3 regions of the Corynebacterium sp. TAE3-ERU30 genome follow, and region 2 is predicted to be linked to each of the others. Evidence: riboswitches for the same ligand, from Rfam matches in the RefSeq annotation. Region 2 holds a riboswitch; each other region holds the start of a gene.
What was found. Region 2 has a riboswitch for thiamine pyrophosphate ahead of thiC (phosphomethylpyrimidine synthase ThiC). Riboswitches for the same ligand answer to the same signal wherever they lie in the genome.
Positions count from the first base shown of each region.

Region 1 (5,412 bases), on a different contig from region 2:
ACCATCACGCCGGGATCGCCTTCTTGGCAGGACACGGTCTGTCCACCGGTGGCAACGATGCGCTTGACCATGTCATTCTCATCTGGGGCGACCACGCCCACAAACGCACCGATATTCTGCAGGCCGCGGATGAGGGTATTCGACGAGCGGGAGGACACGAAGTTCTGGTTCCAGGACTCCGGGCCCTTAAACACCACCACATCGCCCTGTTCGGGCTTGGTGAAGTCATAGGTGAGCTTGTCCACCACGATGCGGTCCCCCGTGCACTCGGGGCAGCCGTGCAGGGTGGGCTCCATCGACGCCGAGGGAATGAGATACACCCGGCCCACGAAGGTCTGGAGCACGAAGACGATCACCAGGGTCACGGCGATGACGAGAGGAATCTCGATGTACCACGGCTTGCCGCCATCGTCTTCCTCATCCTCCGCGTCCTCCGCGGCAGCCGTGTCCGCCGCGGTGGTGTCCTCGGCGGCTGTGGCTGCTGCGGTGTCCTCGCCGTGTTGGGGCTGAGGCTGATCCGAGTGAGCGGAACTGCCGGCTGCGGCATCCTTCGACGCAGCCGGAGGCGTCGGCGAGTCGGAAGGGGTCGCGTCTAGCTCGTGATCGGGGCGCTCAGTCATAGGGATAAATACTAGCAGCCGGACGCGACAGCCCTAGCCACCACAATCCGGCGCTGCGCAGAGCCAAAAAATGCAGTCCGCACCCGCCCCATGGCCTGCTCCGCGCTGCCTTCTGCTGCGGGCACTGGGATAAAAACAGACCGGCCGCCGCCCACCACGAAGGGGGACGACGGCCGGTGTCAGAGGCGACGCGCTAGTACTAGCGGCGCTCCTTGATCTTGGCAGCCTTACCGCGCAGGTTGCGCAGGTAGTAGAGCTTCGCACGGCGGACCTTACCGCGGGTGATCACGTCGATGTGATCAATGTTCGGGGAGTGCACCGGGAAGGTACGCTCCACACCGATGCCGAAGGACACCTTGCGGACGGTGAAGGTCTCGCGGATGCCACCGCCCTGGCGACGGATCACAACGCCACGGAAGACCTGGACGCGCTGGTTGCCGCCCTCGATGATCTTCACGTGCACGTCCACGGTGTCACCGGGACGGAAAGTCGGGATATCGTCGCGCAGCGATGCTGCATCTACCTTGTCGAGAATGTTCATGAAACAATCCTTTGAATCTTGTGCTGAATAGAGGAACCTAGCGGCTTTTCCCCACGTGCCGGGGCGCTCGGCTGGTTCGTATCCGAGACAGTGACAGAAGCTGCCATCAATGAGGCAGACAACTTTCGAGATTATGCCATGCTCAGCCAGCAATAACAAATGATCGACACAGCGTATTCTCCATGCGTGGCGCGCCCGCCAGCCCCCTTTGCTCCTATACTTCTATGGCATGAGGTCCCAGCTGCCCCGTAGACCGTTCCTGATCGCCTATCTGCTGCTGCCGCTGGCAATTATGCTGCCGGGGCTGGCGTGGGTTCTGCTCGCGCTGCTGCCCGAGCTTCCCGCGACCATCGCCACACACTGGGGCCTGACCGGCCCGCCCAATAACTTTGGTTCTCCACTGTCGCTGATTCTTATTCTGGCGGGGCTCTTCGGCCCCCTCGCCCTGCTCTTGGGCGGACTAGCGGTCCGGCGACGGGTATGCGGCCTCGGCGGGGCGGCGGTGCTGTCCTCTGGTTTTATGCTGGCGCTGCTCCTCGATGTCCTGCTGCCCCAACGCGGTCTCGATGAGACAGAGCTCGCGACGGTGCACACGGCGTGGCTGCCGGGTGTGATCACGATGCTGCTCTCGGTGTTTCTCGCAGCACTACTCCACGGCTGGGTGCGCCGCCAGACAATCGCGGCGCTGCACGTCGAGTCTGCGCCCCGTGTCTGGGAAGACCCCACCCGCCGCATCCCCTGGGGAACACTCCTCCTCTTGCTGCCGTCCCTGCTGCTGGTGCTCATCTCCCCCGCCACCATGATCTTCGTCCTCGGGATCATCATCACCACCGCGTATCTCGGCAGCCGCACGCGCATCGAGCTTGACGACGCCGCCCTGATCCTCCGCTCCCCCGAACTCATGGTGTTTCCCTACTCGGAGATACAGCAGGTCGAGACTATCGACCACGTCGGCTTCTGGGATTGTGGCGGCTATGGAATCAACCAGAATGGCTCCGACCTCTACGTTATCCTCGGCCCCGGCAATGCGGTGCGCGTGCAGCTGCAGCAGCAGCGCGCGACCATCGTGGTACCCGAGGGGCAGGCCGCAGAGATCGCCGCAGAGATCAACGCTCGGCTGAGCGAAACGAGCAACGCGAGCGACTAGAGCGCGTACACTAATCCCCATGCGCGGGTGCCTCGTCGCCGCAGTGGCGAGAGGCTGAGAACACACCGCTAGAACCTGCTGTGGTTAGCACCGACGAAGGAAGCATGCCTATGGGCGACACCGTTGATTATCGCTGTTATCTGGTCACCGCCGCCGACGATCCCGTGCGGGTCGTGGACACGGCGGTGCGCTGCGCTCGCGCCGGCGCGGGCGTCGTGCAAGTGCGCTCGAAGCCTATTTCTGCCCGCGATCTCTTTCATCTTTCCTGCGCCGTGGCCCACGCTGTGCACGAGGTGGCACCGACAACGCGCACGCTCGTCGATGACCGCGTTGATGTGGCCCTGGCGGCCCGTGCCGCGGGCGCGCCGATCGCGGGAGTGCACCTCGGCCAAGCCGATATCCCCGTCCGCGCCGCCCGCGCCCTGCTTGGCCCCGACGCCATCATCGGGCTGACCACCGGCACCCGCGAGCTCGTCGCCGCCGCGAATGAGGTGGCCGAGGTGATTGATTACATCGGCTGCGGGCCTTTTCGGCCCAGCCCCACCAAGGATTCCGGTCGCGCCCCCATTGGTCTAGCGGGCTATCCGGAGCTGGTAGAGCTCTCCACCCTGCCCGTGGTGGCCATCGGCGATGTCCAGCCCAGCGATGCCGCCGATCTTGGCGCCACCGGGGTGGCCGGCGTCGCGCTGGTGCGCGCCCTGCACCATGCTCCCGATCCCGGCGCGGCCGTGCAGCAGGTGCTGCAGGGGTTGAGCCATGTCTAAGGTGACGATCATTGGCGCCGGCATTGTGGGCCTGAGCACCGCTTTTAGTCTTGCGCGCCGCGGCCATCAGGTGCGGCTTTTCGATCCCTCCCCCGCCTCGGGGGCCACCCATTATGCGGGCGGGATGCTGGCCCCGGTGGCGGAGGTGCAGTACCGCCAAGAGGCTCTCTTTCCGCTCATGAAGGATGCGGCCCGGTATTGGCCGGAGCTCGTGGCGGAGCTTTCCGCGCACACCGAGCTACCGCTGGGATTCGATGATGCCGGCACCCTAGTGGTGGCCGCCGATCACGCCGATGGCCAGCATGTGGAAGAGCTCGCGCTCTATCAACACGCCTTCGAGATGCGCGCCACCCGCATCACTACCCGCCAGGCCCGCAGCGAGGAGCCGGCGCTGAGTCCGCGCCTGACGGGCGCGGTGAGCATCCCTGGGGATTTTCAGATCTATCCTCGCGTCTGCGCCCGCGCCCTGCTTGATGCCTGTCGCACGCTCGGGGTGGAGCTTCATTCCGAGGCGGTGACGCATCTCGATGCCGCGGAGCGCGTGCAGGCTTTGCACACCAGCGCCGCCACCTATGCGGTAGAGGAAAACGAGCAGGTGATTCTTGCCGCCGGGCTGGGCGTGGGGGAAATCACCGGCTGGGACAATCCGGTGCAGCTGCGCCCGGTCTACGGCGATATTCTGCGGGTGCGTGTGCCTGCTCACCTGCAGCCGTTGTGCACCAAGGTGATACGCGGCTTCGTGGAGGATCGCCCCGTCTACATCATTCCGCGCGCCGTGGATCAGACCATCGCTATTGGCGCGAGCACCCGCGAGGATCATCTGCAAGAGCCCAAGGTGGGGGCGGTCTATGATTTGCTTCGCGACGCCATCCGCATCATGCCCGGACTGGAGGAATGCGAGCTTATCGAGGCAGCCACCGGCGCCCGGCCCGGCTCGCCGGATGATCTGCCCTATCTGGGCCGCGCCCGCATGGGAAATCTCATCGTCTCTACCGGCTATTTCCGGCACGGTATTTTGCTCAGCTCCTGGGCGGCGCGCCGCACGGTCGAGCTCGTGGAAGGCGGCGAGCCACAGGATCTCGAGCACTGCAATCCTTATCGGCACGAACGACCCAGCACGTTGTGAGGAGTACATCCACCCCTATGTTCACCCTGACCATCAATGATTCGCCCCAGCGCTTCTCCTCCCCGATCACCGTGGCCGAGGTAGTGCGGCAGCACACCGGCTCCGCAGAGACCGCGGGCATCGCCGTGGCCGTGGACGCCACCGTGGTGCCGGCCGCGGAGTGGGCCGAGCATACGCTCTCCGCCGATCACACCATTGATATCCTCACCGCCGCCCAAGGAGGCTAGTTTTTATGCTGCGTATTGGCCCACACGAGTTTTCCTCCCACCTGATCATGGGCACCGGCGGGGCCACCTCCCAGGACATACTGGAGCAGGCGCTTCTCGCCTCCGGCACGCAGGTGACCACGGTGGCTATGCGACGCCACGCTGGGCGCACCAACACCAGTGGGGAGTCCATTTTCGAGCTGCTTTCCCGACTGGGGATCGCCACCTTGCCCAATACGGCCGGGTGTCGCACCGCCCGTGATGCCGTGCTCACCGCACGCCTCGCCCGGGAGGCCCTGGGCACGGATCTGATCAAGGTGGAGGTGATCGCCGATGAGCACACCCTGCTGCCCGATGTGGTGGAAACCCTCGATGCCTGTGAGCAGTTGGTGCTCGATGACTTCACGGTGATGGCCTATACCTCGGACGATCCGGTGGTGGCCCAACGCTTAGAGGATGTGGGGGTGCATGCCGTGATGCCGCTGGGCTCCCCGATCGGCACGGGACTGGGCATTGTCAATGAGCACAATCTCGAGCTGATCTGCTCCCGCGCCCAGGTGCCGGTGCTGCTCGATGCGGGGGTGGGCACGGCCTCGGATGCCGCCCGCGCCATGGAACTGGGCTGCGCGGGGGTGCTCTTGGCCTCGGCGGTCAACCGCGCCCAGGATCCGGTGGCCATGGCCACCGCGATGAAACTCGCCGTGCAGGCGGGCGCCCATGCCCGCGCCGCGGGACGGATCCCGCAGCGCCGCCACGCCCAGGCCTCCTCCTCGTTTGAGGGCCTGGCCAGCTGGGCGGACACCGTCCTCTAGGGCTGCGTGCGGCCCGCTTCGCCTAGAACCCGGCGCGTTTGAGCGCCTCGGCCATGGAGCCGTGGTCGCTGCGGCGCTGCGCGGAACCGGTGGAGCGGCGCTGCCCACCGCCCCGCTTGCCACCAGAGCGCCGCCGGGGCTTCGCGGCAGACCCAGATCCACCTGCAGCTGGGGTGGCTGGCTGCGAGGCGTCGTC
Region 1 is NZ_JAHUTO010000001.1:414,916-420,327, forward strand. It holds gene lepB (signal peptidase I) at 1-620, opposite strand, end outside; gene rplS (50S ribosomal protein L19) at 820-1,161, opposite strand; gene KR227_RS01870 (DUF1648 domain-containing protein) at 1,391-2,308, shown strand; TPP riboswitch at 2,322-2,427, shown strand; gene KR227_RS01875 (thiamine phosphate synthase) at 2,419-3,072, shown strand; gene thiO (glycine oxidase ThiO) at 3,065-4,198, shown strand; gene thiS (sulfur carrier protein ThiS) at 4,216-4,425, shown strand; gene KR227_RS01890 (thiazole synthase) at 4,431-5,216, shown strand; gene KR227_RS01895 (Tex family protein) at 5,239-5,412, opposite strand, start outside.
Region 1: linked by a shared signal. The riboswitch ahead of KR227_RS01875 (thiamine phosphate synthase) and the one ahead of thiC (phosphomethylpyrimidine synthase ThiC) in region 2 are both predicted to bind thiamine pyrophosphate.

Region 2 (5,412 bases):
GTGCGCCGAGTAGCTATGCGCGGAGAGCCGCCCCGCGCCCACGGCCTGCTCAATCACCGGCCAGGTATCGCGAATCGGGTCAAACCACGAGGCGTCCTCGGTGAGGTAGGTGTGCAGCCACTGCCGCCACTGCCCCATGTCCACTGCGGGGTCGATGATCTTTTGCCAATCCACATCGGGATAGTGGGCCTCCACCTCGGCGGTGATAAGCGGCCAAATATCGCGCATGAAATCGATCGGCGGGGTGAGATCCGCGATCGCCTCCGGGGTGAGCACCTGCGGCGTGTACTGCTGGAGCAGATTCCGCTTGCCGCGATAGGGCAGACCACTCGGGGAGCCGGCCACGATATGCGGCTCCCGCCCCGAGGGCTCATAGCCCGCCGCGGTGAAGCGGCCGCCGCGGCCTTCGGTGAGGGCGGCCATATAGTCAAAGAAAGACAGCCCCACGCCCTTAATCAGCACCGTCTCACCGGGCTCTAGCGTCTCGAGCTCCGCGAGGTGGTCGGCGGCATTAGCGGGGTGGATGTGCAGCGTATTGGTGATCCCGAGCTGCGCTAGCGCCTCGTCGAGCTGGCGCACATCGGGTGGCAGCTGGGCGGGGATGTGGCCGAGCGTGAGCACGCAGGCGTCCACGCGAATAGATTCCGCCGCATCGGCGAAGTCGATCTGCCAGCCCTCCCCGAAGCGATGGACGCGGCGGGCCCGGCGCGTATGCACCCGCACGCCCGCGCCGTTGAGCTGGGAGAAACGCCACTGCAGATAGAGGCCATAGAGGGGCCGGCTGGCGGGATCCGCGGCCGCAAGCTGCGCGGCTTCCTGCTGTGCCCACTCGCCGGCGAGCGCCAGCCACGGCTCCGCGGCGTCGCTATGGGCCCATTCATAGAGAGTGGGGCCGGTGCAGAGCGGGCCGCTGAGCTCCACGGTCTCGTCCACGAAGGCCGTGACTTCCCCACTGGCGGTATTCATGAGCATGAGCGGCGACTGCTCGGGATTCCACACCGCACCGGAGCCGGGAGCGTACTCCTCGATCACCTCGATGCACAGATCTTGCACGCCGCGCTGCTCGGCGAAAGCTGTCAGCCTTTCCAGCACCGCCAATCCCCGCGGGCCACACCCAATGATCGCTATTCGAGCCATAGGGCCATTGTATTCCGCCGCCGCCTCGACTTCGTACAGGTGTTCCCTAGCGCTGGGCGCCTCGGCACCCTAGCATGAGGCGCACCACAGTCATTGAGCGAGCGCCCTAGCGGAAAGGACCCCATGAGCAGCGAATCCGAGCGTCTCTTCGCGCATATCACCGAACACTCCACCCTCCCCTCTATCGAGATTCAGCTGCGCGGCACCCCGCAGACGCTGAGCGAGAGCACCGTGGGCGGCCAGCCCTATCTGGACCCTGGCGAAGAGGCGCCGGTGGGCCAAGATGGCGAGCCGCTGGTATTTCTGACGCAGCTCAACCTCGCCGAGCTTCCCGCTAATGATCTGCTGCCTACCACCGGCCTGCTGCAATTTTTCATCGGCGGCGATGACCTGCTGGGCATGCACGACTTCGACAATATCCGGCGCAATAACCACCGGGTGATCTACCGCGAATCCTTTGATTCCACCGTCGACAGCAGCGCCTATACCCTGCCCGCCGCGGCCCACACCCCCTTTACTCGCAGCGAGGGCACTGGGATGGACTTCGAGCTCGTCCGCCAGCCCATCTCCACCGAGGACCATCGCTTCGAGGAGGCGGTGGAGGACGCAGAAGACGAGCTGGGTATCACGGTGGATGCTGCCGATATCGACGAGCTCGTGGATCAGCTCCGCGATAGCCACACCGCCGGCGGGCACCGTATCGGCGGCTATCCCTTCTTCACCCAGGCGGACCTGCGCACCCCAGAAGATGAGCTCGATGTGCTGCTGCTGCAGATCGATAGCGAGGGGCCGGTGATGTGGGGCGATGCCGGCGTGGGGGCGTTTTTCATCTCCGCTGCGGATCTTAAGGCCCGCGACTTCTCCCGCGTCGGCTATAGCTGGGACTGCTACTAGCCACGCGCTGAGGTGCTCTGTTCCCCGCCGACTCAGGGGTAGCGCGGGGGTCATGGCCCAAAGCGAGGACAGAGCGGCCATCGTGCTATAGCCTTAAGTAAATACAACCTCATACCCACGGGAGTGCGCTGATGCTGCGCGCTGAGAGGACCCAGCGCATGGGTCGACCGTATGAACCTGTCTGGATCATGCCAGCGTAGGAAGGATTTTTTATGACTACCCGTCTGTCTGCCGCCAAGAAGGCCCGCAGTGCCGCGCCCGAACCGGGCGAGCTGACCACCGGCCCCATCTACCGCAGCCACAAGACCTACCGCGAGGTCACCCACACCAACACCGATGGCTCCACCACCACCATGCGCATTCCGGCGCGGGCCATCGAGCTGACCACCGGCACGGATTTCGAGGTCTATGACACCTCCGGTATCTACACCGAGGACAACCCCCAGCTGGATCTGAAGAAGGGCCTCGAGCCGCTGCGCGAGCAGTGGGAAACCCCGGCCCCCGCCCCCGCCTCGGAGGCGCAGCCCACCACGCTGGTGCGCACCCAGCTGGCCTGGGCTCGGGCCGGGATCATCACCCCGGAGATGACCTTCATCGCCCACCGCGAGGGCTTCACCCCCGAGGAGGTGCGCGAGGAGGTGGCCGCGGGCCGTGCAGTGATCTGCGCCAATCACAGGCACCCCGAGATCGAGCCGATGATCATCGGCAAGAAGTTCGCGGTGAAGGTGAATGCGAATATCGGTAATTCGGCGGTCACTAGCTCCATCGCGGAGGAGGTGGAGAAGATGGTGTGGGCCACCCGCTGGGGCGCGGACACCATCATGGATCTCTCCACCGGCGACAATATTCACGAGACCCGCGAGTGGATCCTGCGTAACTCCCCCGTGCCGGTGGGCACCGTGCCGATCTACCAGGCCCTGGAGAAGGTCAAGGGCGATCCCACCAAGCTCACCTGGGAGATCTACCGCGACACCATCATTGAGCAGTGCGAGCAGGGCGTGGATTATATGACGGTGCACGCCGGGGTGCTGCTGCGCTATATTCCGCTGGCCGCCGAGCGCGTCACCGGCATCGTCAGCCGCGGCGGCTCGATCATGGCGGCGTGGTGCTTGAAGGAGCACCGCGAGTCCTTCCTGTACACCAACTTCGCGGAGCTCTGCGAGATTCTCGCCGCCTATGATGTCACCTTCTCCCTCGGCGATGGCCTGCGCCCGGGCTCGATCGCCGATGCCAATGACGAGGCCCAGTTGGCCGAGCTGCGCACTCTCGGCGAGCTCACCCGCATCGCCCACGATCATGGCGTGCAGGTGATGATCGAGGGCCCCGGCCACATCCCCATGCACAAGGTGGCAGAAAATGTCACCTGGGAGGAGGACTGGTGCGATGAGGCCCCCTTCTATACCCTCGGCCCGCTGACCACCGATATTGCCCCCGGCTACGATCACATCACCTCCGCGATTGGCGCCGCCATCATCGGCCAGGCGGGCACCGCGATGCTCTGCTACGTCACCCCGAAGGAGCATTTGGGCCTGCCCAACCGCGATGACGTAAAGACGGGCGTGATCACCTATAAGATCGCCGCCCACGCCGCGGATCTGGGCAAGGGACATCCCCGCGCCCAGGAGCGCGATGATGCCTTGTCCACCGCCCGTTTCGAGTTCCGCTGGCACGATCAATTCGCCCTGGCCCTGGATCCCGATACGGCGCTGGACTTCCACGATGAGACCCTGCCGGCTGAACCGGCTAAGACCGCCCACTTCTGCTCTATGTGCGGCCCGAAGTTCTGCTCGATGAAGATCAGCCAGGACGTGCGCGACTATGCCCAGGAGCACGGCCTCACCTCGGCTGAAGCCATCGAGGCCGGCATGCAGGAAAAGTCGGATGAGTTCACCGAGCGCGGCGAGCGCGTCTACCTGCCGCTGAGCCCCGCCACCTCCTAAAACCCACACCCGCACCCGACGCCCCGCCCCGGCCGATCAATGGCTGGGGCGGGGTCTCGTATATCGCCGATCACCCCCAAAATGAGCTAACTCACATACCAAGCTGTCTATCTTATCGTCGCAGTTCAGCGCGCCTAACCGCGCCCATGCCGGCCGCGTAGCTCTTGCTCTAGACCGAGCGGTTCGTTAGGGTTGCTGACAACGCAACGCGGGGCGCTGAGGATTCGACGCTCTCCGCTTTCCCTTAAGGACTCTTGGGAAGTCATTTCTTTTCAAGCGCTCGCCGCGGTCTATGGTTCCTCCTTCGCGGCGAAGCTGTCTCATACTGTGTTCTCCGGCGGATGGCTCGAACCGTCCCGCGTTGTGGTCCCCGATATATCCATGATGAGAGGAACCATCAATGCCTAAGTACAACAATGAGAACGCGGCCGAGTGGGGCTTTGCTACTCGCTCGATCCACGCCGGCCAGCCGGTGGACTCCGATACCGGCGCCCGCAATCTGCCGCTGTACTTCACCTCGTCCTATGTATTCGACGACGCCGCCCATGCCGCCGCGCGTTTCGATCTCTCCGACCTTGGTCCGGTGTATTCCCGCCTGACCAACCCCACCGTGGCCGCCGTCGAAGAGCGCCTCGCCTCCCTCGAGGGCGGCGTACACGCTGTGCTCTTCGCCTCCGGCATGGCTGCTGAGACCGCCGCGATCCTCAACCTGGCCCGCGCCGGCTCCCATATCGTCTCCTCCCCGCGCATCTATGGCGGAACCGAGACGCTCTTCCAGATCACCCTCCCGCGCTTGGGTATCGACGTCACCTTCGTGGAGGATCCGGACGATCCCGCCTCCTGGGCGGCCGCCGCACAGGACAACACCGTGGCCTTCTTCGGCGAGACCTTCGCCAACCCGCAGGTGGATGTGCTGGACATTCCGGCCATCTCCGCGGTGGCGCATGAGCACAAGGTGCCGCTGATCGTGGACAACACCGTGGCCACCGCAGCCCTGGTCCGCCCGCTCGAGCTGGGCGCCGATGTAGTGGTGGCCTCGCTGACCAAGTTCTACACCGGCAATGGTTCCGGCTTGGGCGGTGTGCTTGTCGACGGCGGCTCTTTCGATTGGTCCGTGGAACACAACGGTGAACCCAAATACCCCGATTTCGTCACCCCGGACCCCGCCTATCACGGCCTGCGCTATGTGGACCTCGGCCCCGCCGCCTATGGCCTCAAGGCCCGGGTGGGTCTGCTCCGCGACACCGGTGCCGCCCCCTCCCCCTTCAATGCGTGGGTGACCGCCCAGGGCCTAGACACCGTTGGTCTGCGCGTGGAGCGCCACAACTCCAATGCCTTGGCCGTGGCCCAGTTCTTGGAGTCCCAGCCTGCGGTGACCAAGGTGAACTATGCCGGCTTGGAGTCCTCGCCCTTCCACGCCACCGCGGAGAAGCTGGGCCTG
Region 2 is NZ_JAHUTO010000005.1:160,443-165,854, forward strand. It holds gene KR227_RS10455 (FAD/NAD(P)-binding protein) at 1-1,137, opposite strand, end outside; gene KR227_RS10460 (YwqG family protein) at 1,261-2,031, shown strand; TPP riboswitch at 2,139-2,251, shown strand; gene thiC (phosphomethylpyrimidine synthase ThiC) at 2,244-3,971, shown strand; gene KR227_RS10470 (O-acetylhomoserine/O-acetylserine sulfhydrylase) at 4,372-5,412, shown strand, end outside.

Region 3 (5,412 bases), on a different contig from region 2:
GATGACGAAGCGGGCAGGCAGCTTGAGCACCTGGGCCAGACCATCACCGAAATCGGTGGGATCGACTTTGTAGGAGACGAGCACCACGGGCAGGCCGATGGCGAGCACGCGCAGCATGATCGCGAGCGCCAGCTCGAGGGAATTATCCGTGATGTGGGCGAAGAGGAAACTGGCGTATTCGGTGCCTTCGGGCCGGCCATAGAGGGCCATGGAGATACCCGAAATGGGCGTGACGGCCAGAATCGGCCAGCCGCGGCGAGCCAGCTGCAGCCACGACATTCCGCACAGCGGCGTCACCGCGAGGGTGCAGAGCAGCGCCACCCCGGCCGATACCCAATCCACGCTGATGAGCAGTGGTGTCGTGAGAAAGAGCACGCCCAGCAGCCGGGTGACGGGATTCGTGCCACGGAGGACGTTTACGCGTGCGCTCATGCTGCCCCCTCCCCCGCCTGGGGTGTGGGGGCGTGCTTATCCACGTGGATGCGGTGATCCCCTAGCGCGTCGATAAAGAGCTGATCGTGGGTGATGGAGGCGATCGCCACGCCCTCATCGGCCAGCTCGCGGATTAGCTGCACCAATTCGGTGAAGGTGCGCCGGTCTTGGCCAAAGGTGGGCTCATCCAGCAGCAAGACCTGTGGGGCGGCAACCAGCGCCGTCGCCACAGACAAGCGGCGTTTTTGCCCGCCGGACAGAGTAAAAGGATTGGCCTCGGCGAGGTGGGCGAGCCGCAGCCGCTCTAAAAGCTCATCCACGCGGGGATGCTCCTTCAGATGCTTATTGCCGCTAATTACGCGCGGGCCCACGAGCAGCTCCTCGCGCACGGTGCGGGCGACAAATTGATGCTCGGGGTCCTGAAACACGTAGCCCAAGGTTTGGGCCAAAGCGACAGAGCGCAAGCGGTGCGGATCGACGCTGCGCTGCGGTGTGTGCACCCGCACGCTCCCGCGCACGGGCCGGAGCAGGCCGGCGACGCTGAGCGCCAGCGTCGATTTACCGGCGCCATTATCGCCGGTAATCACGGTGGAATGCCCGGCGGGAATGCTGAGGTTCAGCGGCCCCGCCACCGGCTGGTTCTTCTGCCACCCCACCATAAGATCCGTGGCGGATAGTGCTGCATTGGCGTTCGTCGGCACGGTGTGGGCGGCGGGTAGGTCGAGCTCCACCCCGGGAACCCACACTCCCTGCTCCGCCAGTTCGGAACCATGCTCGGCGATGACGGTGTCGATGGGCCCATCGGCGGCGATATCGCCCGCAGCGCCCACGACCACCGTGCGATCGAGGTGCTGCTGCCAGATGTCTACCCGGTGTTCCACCACGATGAGTGTCGCCCCGGTGCGCTCGGCAACGGCGATCACCGCATCGCGGACCTCGCGCACCCCGGTGGGATCGAGGTTGGCGGTGGGCTCGTCGAGCACAATCACCCGCGCGCCCATCGCGATCACCCCGGCCAAGGCGAGGCGCTGTTTTTGCCCGCCAGATAGCTCTGCGGTGGGATGATCCAGCGGCAGATGCAGCCCCACCAGCTCGAGTGCCTCGGGTACTCGCCGCCAGATCTCCGCGCGCTCCACACCGAGGTTCTCGCAGCCAAAGGCGACATCATCGCCCACGCGCGAGCTGATGACCTGCGAGTCGGGGTCTTGGAGCACCATTCCCACGAGGCCACGGGCCTGCTCGGGCGAGCGCCCCGCAACAGTGATGCTGCCGTGCTCATCGCCCTCATCCTCGCCGCCCAGCACGCCGGCGATGGCGTGCAGCAGCGTGGACTTGCCCGCTCCGGACTGCCCTAAAACGAGCACCCGCTCACCCTGCTCGATCTGCAGATTAATGGAGCGCAGAGTCGGGTTTTTTCGGCCTCCGTGCCGCCAGGAATAGTCCCGCACATGCACGGGGGCAGCGGCGTCGCTGAACTGCGACAGACCGTGTGAGTGCTTCACTATGGGCCACTTTCCTTGAGATTCTCGCCGTGGGCGGCGACGCACCCACGCGCTGCGGCGGATGCGGTTCGGGCAGCTTAGACTTCAGCGCGGTGTTCGCGGCCTACCGCGAAACGATCCAAGGCGCCAGCCGCTGCGAGCGCCCGCACCAGCACATAGCCGAGCAGACCCGCCAGGAAGAGACCGGAGACGATCAGGGTGGAAAGGTAGGTGATATTAAAGAGCAGCGACTTGGCGTAGTTGGCGCTGAGCACCAGCTCCAGCAAGAATGCCCCAACTGCGGCGCCGGCACCGGCCAGCATGGCCACGACGGGAGTGAAGCGTCGATAAGCAAAAATGAGGAAGATCAGCTCTGCGCCGATTCCCTGCGCCAGACCGGAGTACAGGGTCTCCGGGCCCCACTGGCTACCCAAGGTGGCAGAGACGGCGGCGGCGAGCAGCTCCACGAAAATCGCGGCGCCGGGCTTGCGAATCACCAGCCCGCCAAGAACGCCGCCGAGCAGCCACACGCCCACGGCGATACCGCCCAAACCAGGGGTGAGTGCGTCTGCGGCGGTGTACCAGGCATAGCCCACCGAATTCCAGATCCAGAAAATCAGACCGGTCGCCACACCCAATACGGCGGCCACCACGATGTCGACGACGCGCCACCGCGAGGCGGTGCGCTGGGTTGATGATGTCATGAAAAAGTACCCTCCCTCTCGCCGGAATTACCCGGATCAGGTTCACACGGTGTGTTCTCAGCCCCAGCGCGGCCTATGGCGCGCGGGCACCCGCGGTAATGTCAGTATTTAGTATGCTTAGGCAACGGCGCGACTCCCACACAGATAAACGCACAGGCCAAGGCTGGTCCATGCACACTGTGGAGTGGCAGCGCCGGTACACGGCTCTTGCAACACTAGCGGGGCTAGTGCACCCTAAGCAACCGCTCTTTTTCCCCGTATCTAGTTAGGACCTCTTCATGGCCGGTGGGCTTGCAGCGCTTCTCGACGACGTCTCCCTTCTTGCTCGGGCCGCCGCCGCGAATATTGACGATGTGGCTCTCCACGCGGCCAAGACCTCTACCAAGGCCGCCGGCGTGGTGGTCGATGATGCGGCTGTGACCCCGAAGTTCGTCGCCGGAGTCTCGCCCTCGCGCGAGCTGCCCATGATCTTCCGGATCGCCCGGGGCTCGCTCTTTAATAAGCTCATTGTGATCCTGCCGCTGGCGCTGCTATTGAGCTGGCTGGTGCCCTGGCTACTCAACCCGATCCTGATGGTCGGCGGTGCCTTTCTCTGCTTCGAAGGCATGGAGAAGGTAGTCGAGCTGGTCACCGGCGCGGAAGGCAAACAGACCCCGGCCTCCGCCAATAAGTCGGTGGATGAGGACCAGCTGGTCAAAAGCGCCATCGCCACCGATCTCATTTTGAGCGCGGAGATCATGGTGATCTCCCTCAACCAGGTGGCCCACCTGACCTTCGGGGTGCGCACCGCGGTGCTCGTGGTGGTGGCCATGGGCCTGACCGCGCTGGTCTATGGCGCGGTGGCGCTGCTGGTGAAGATGGATGATGTGGGGCTCAAGCTCGCCGCCTCCGATAACTCCGGCGCCGCCACCTTCGGCCGCGGACTGGTCGCCGCTATGCCGAAGGTGCTGGCCGCGATCAGCGTGATCGGCACCTTCGCCATGCTCTGGGTCGGCGGGCACATTATCGTCCACGGTGCCGCCGAGCTGGGATGGCGTGGCCCCGAGGACCTGATGCATTCCCTCTCCCACGGCCACTACAGCTTCCTCGGCTGGTTGATTAATACCGGCTACTCGCTCGTGGTCGGTGCGATCATCGGCAGCATTCTGGCCACGGCCGTGCACTTCTCGCCGCTGAAGCGCAACCACTAACGCAACCACTACGACTTCACTACAACTTGGGCGGGGTATATCTCCGCAGGCGCCGCACTGGGGTGAGTCTCCGCTGCGGCGCCTTTATTGATGGGCATTACTATATAAGACCCCTATTTTTCTGCTCTTTGCTCCCGCAACCCGAGATTCGCAGCGCGCAGCAGCACTCTGCGCGACCCTCGCTACCCCCAGATGAGCGTAGCCGCGAGCCCTCGACAGGCCTCCTAGCTGGGAAACCCCGCCTTTCTTAGATTTTCCTGAAATTCTATAGAGGCTGTTCTTATATCCGTACCGACTCTGTTATTGTGAGACCAAGTTTCCCACCATGTGAAACTTTCTTTGAGAGCGAGGTGCGCGGCACACTGCGGCGCATCGGAATCAGTAGAAAAGAGACCGAGACATGTCTACCTCCACGAGCACCGCAGGTAGCGCCGAGGTCGCCCAGAGCCGCGAAACATTCTCCTCGCGGCAGGCGTTCCTCTTCGCTGCCATCGGCTCCGCTGTGGGCCTAGGAAACATCTGGCGCTTCCCTTATGTTGCCTATCAGTCCGGCGGTGGCGCCTTCCTCATCCCCTATATCGTCGCCTTGATCACTGCGGGTATCCCGCTGCTGTTCTTCGACTTCGCCGTGGGCCACCGCTTCCGCGGCTCGGCACCGAAGGCATTTCGTCGCCTGAAGTCCTGGACCGAGCCGGTCGGCTGGTTCCAGGTGGGTGTGTCCTTCTTCATCACCATCTACTACTCGGTGATTATTGCGTGGGCCGCGATCTACGCGTTTAGCTCTATCGGCAAGTCCTGGGGCGATAATGCGGAGGAATACTTCTTCAACGACTTCCTGCAGATCGACGCCACCTCCATCAACAGCCTGAACTTCGTGTGGCCGATCGCCATCGTCCTCGCCGTCGTGTGGGTACTGGTCCTCGCCGTGCTGGCTCTGGGCGTGGATAAGGGCATTGGCCGCCTGTCCACCTGGGCGATCCCAGTGCTGGCCGTGATGTTCATCGGCATGGTGATCTACGCGCTCACCCTGCCCGGCGCCGCCGCCGGCCTGAACGCCTTCTTTACTCCCGATTGGTCGGCACTGAGCAACCCGACGGTGTGGATCTCCGCCTATGGCCAGATCTTCTTCTCGCTCTCGGTGGCCTTCGGCATCATGCTCACCTACTCCTCCTACCTGAAGCCGCGCTCCAACCTCACCGGCACTGGCCTGGTGGCCGCCTTCGCCAACTCCTCCTTCGAGGTGCTGGCCGGTATCGGCGTGTTCGCCACCTTGGGCTTCATGGCAACCCAAGCGGGCGTGGGCGTGGACGAGGTCACCTCCTCCGGCCCGGGCCTGGCCTTCGTGGCCTTCCCCACCGTTATCTCGGAAATGGGTGGGCTCTGGGGCTCGGTCTTCGGCGTCGTGTTCTTCGCCTGCCTCGTGATCGCCGGTATCACCTCTCTGCAGTCCCTGCTCGAGGTGGTCATCGGCGCCTTCCAGGACAAGTTCGACCTTCCCCGCGTGCAGGCTGTGCTGCTGGTGGGCGGTTCCATGGCCGTGATCGCCATGATCTTCTTCCCCACCACCTCTGGTCTGGTCACCCTCGACATCGTGGATAAGTTCAC
Region 3 is NZ_JAHUTO010000002.1:250,527-255,938, forward strand. It holds gene KR227_RS04110 (energy-coupling factor transporter transmembrane protein EcfT) at 1-432, opposite strand, end outside; gene KR227_RS04115 (ABC transporter ATP-binding protein) at 429-1,916, opposite strand; gene KR227_RS04120 (ECF transporter S component) at 2,012-2,617, opposite strand; TPP riboswitch at 2,612-2,721, opposite strand; gene KR227_RS04125 (DUF808 domain-containing protein) at 2,896-3,807, shown strand; gene KR227_RS04130 (sodium-dependent transporter) at 4,208-5,412, shown strand, end outside.
Region 3: linked by a shared signal. The riboswitch ahead of KR227_RS04120 (ECF transporter S component) and the one ahead of thiC (phosphomethylpyrimidine synthase ThiC) in region 2 are both predicted to bind thiamine pyrophosphate.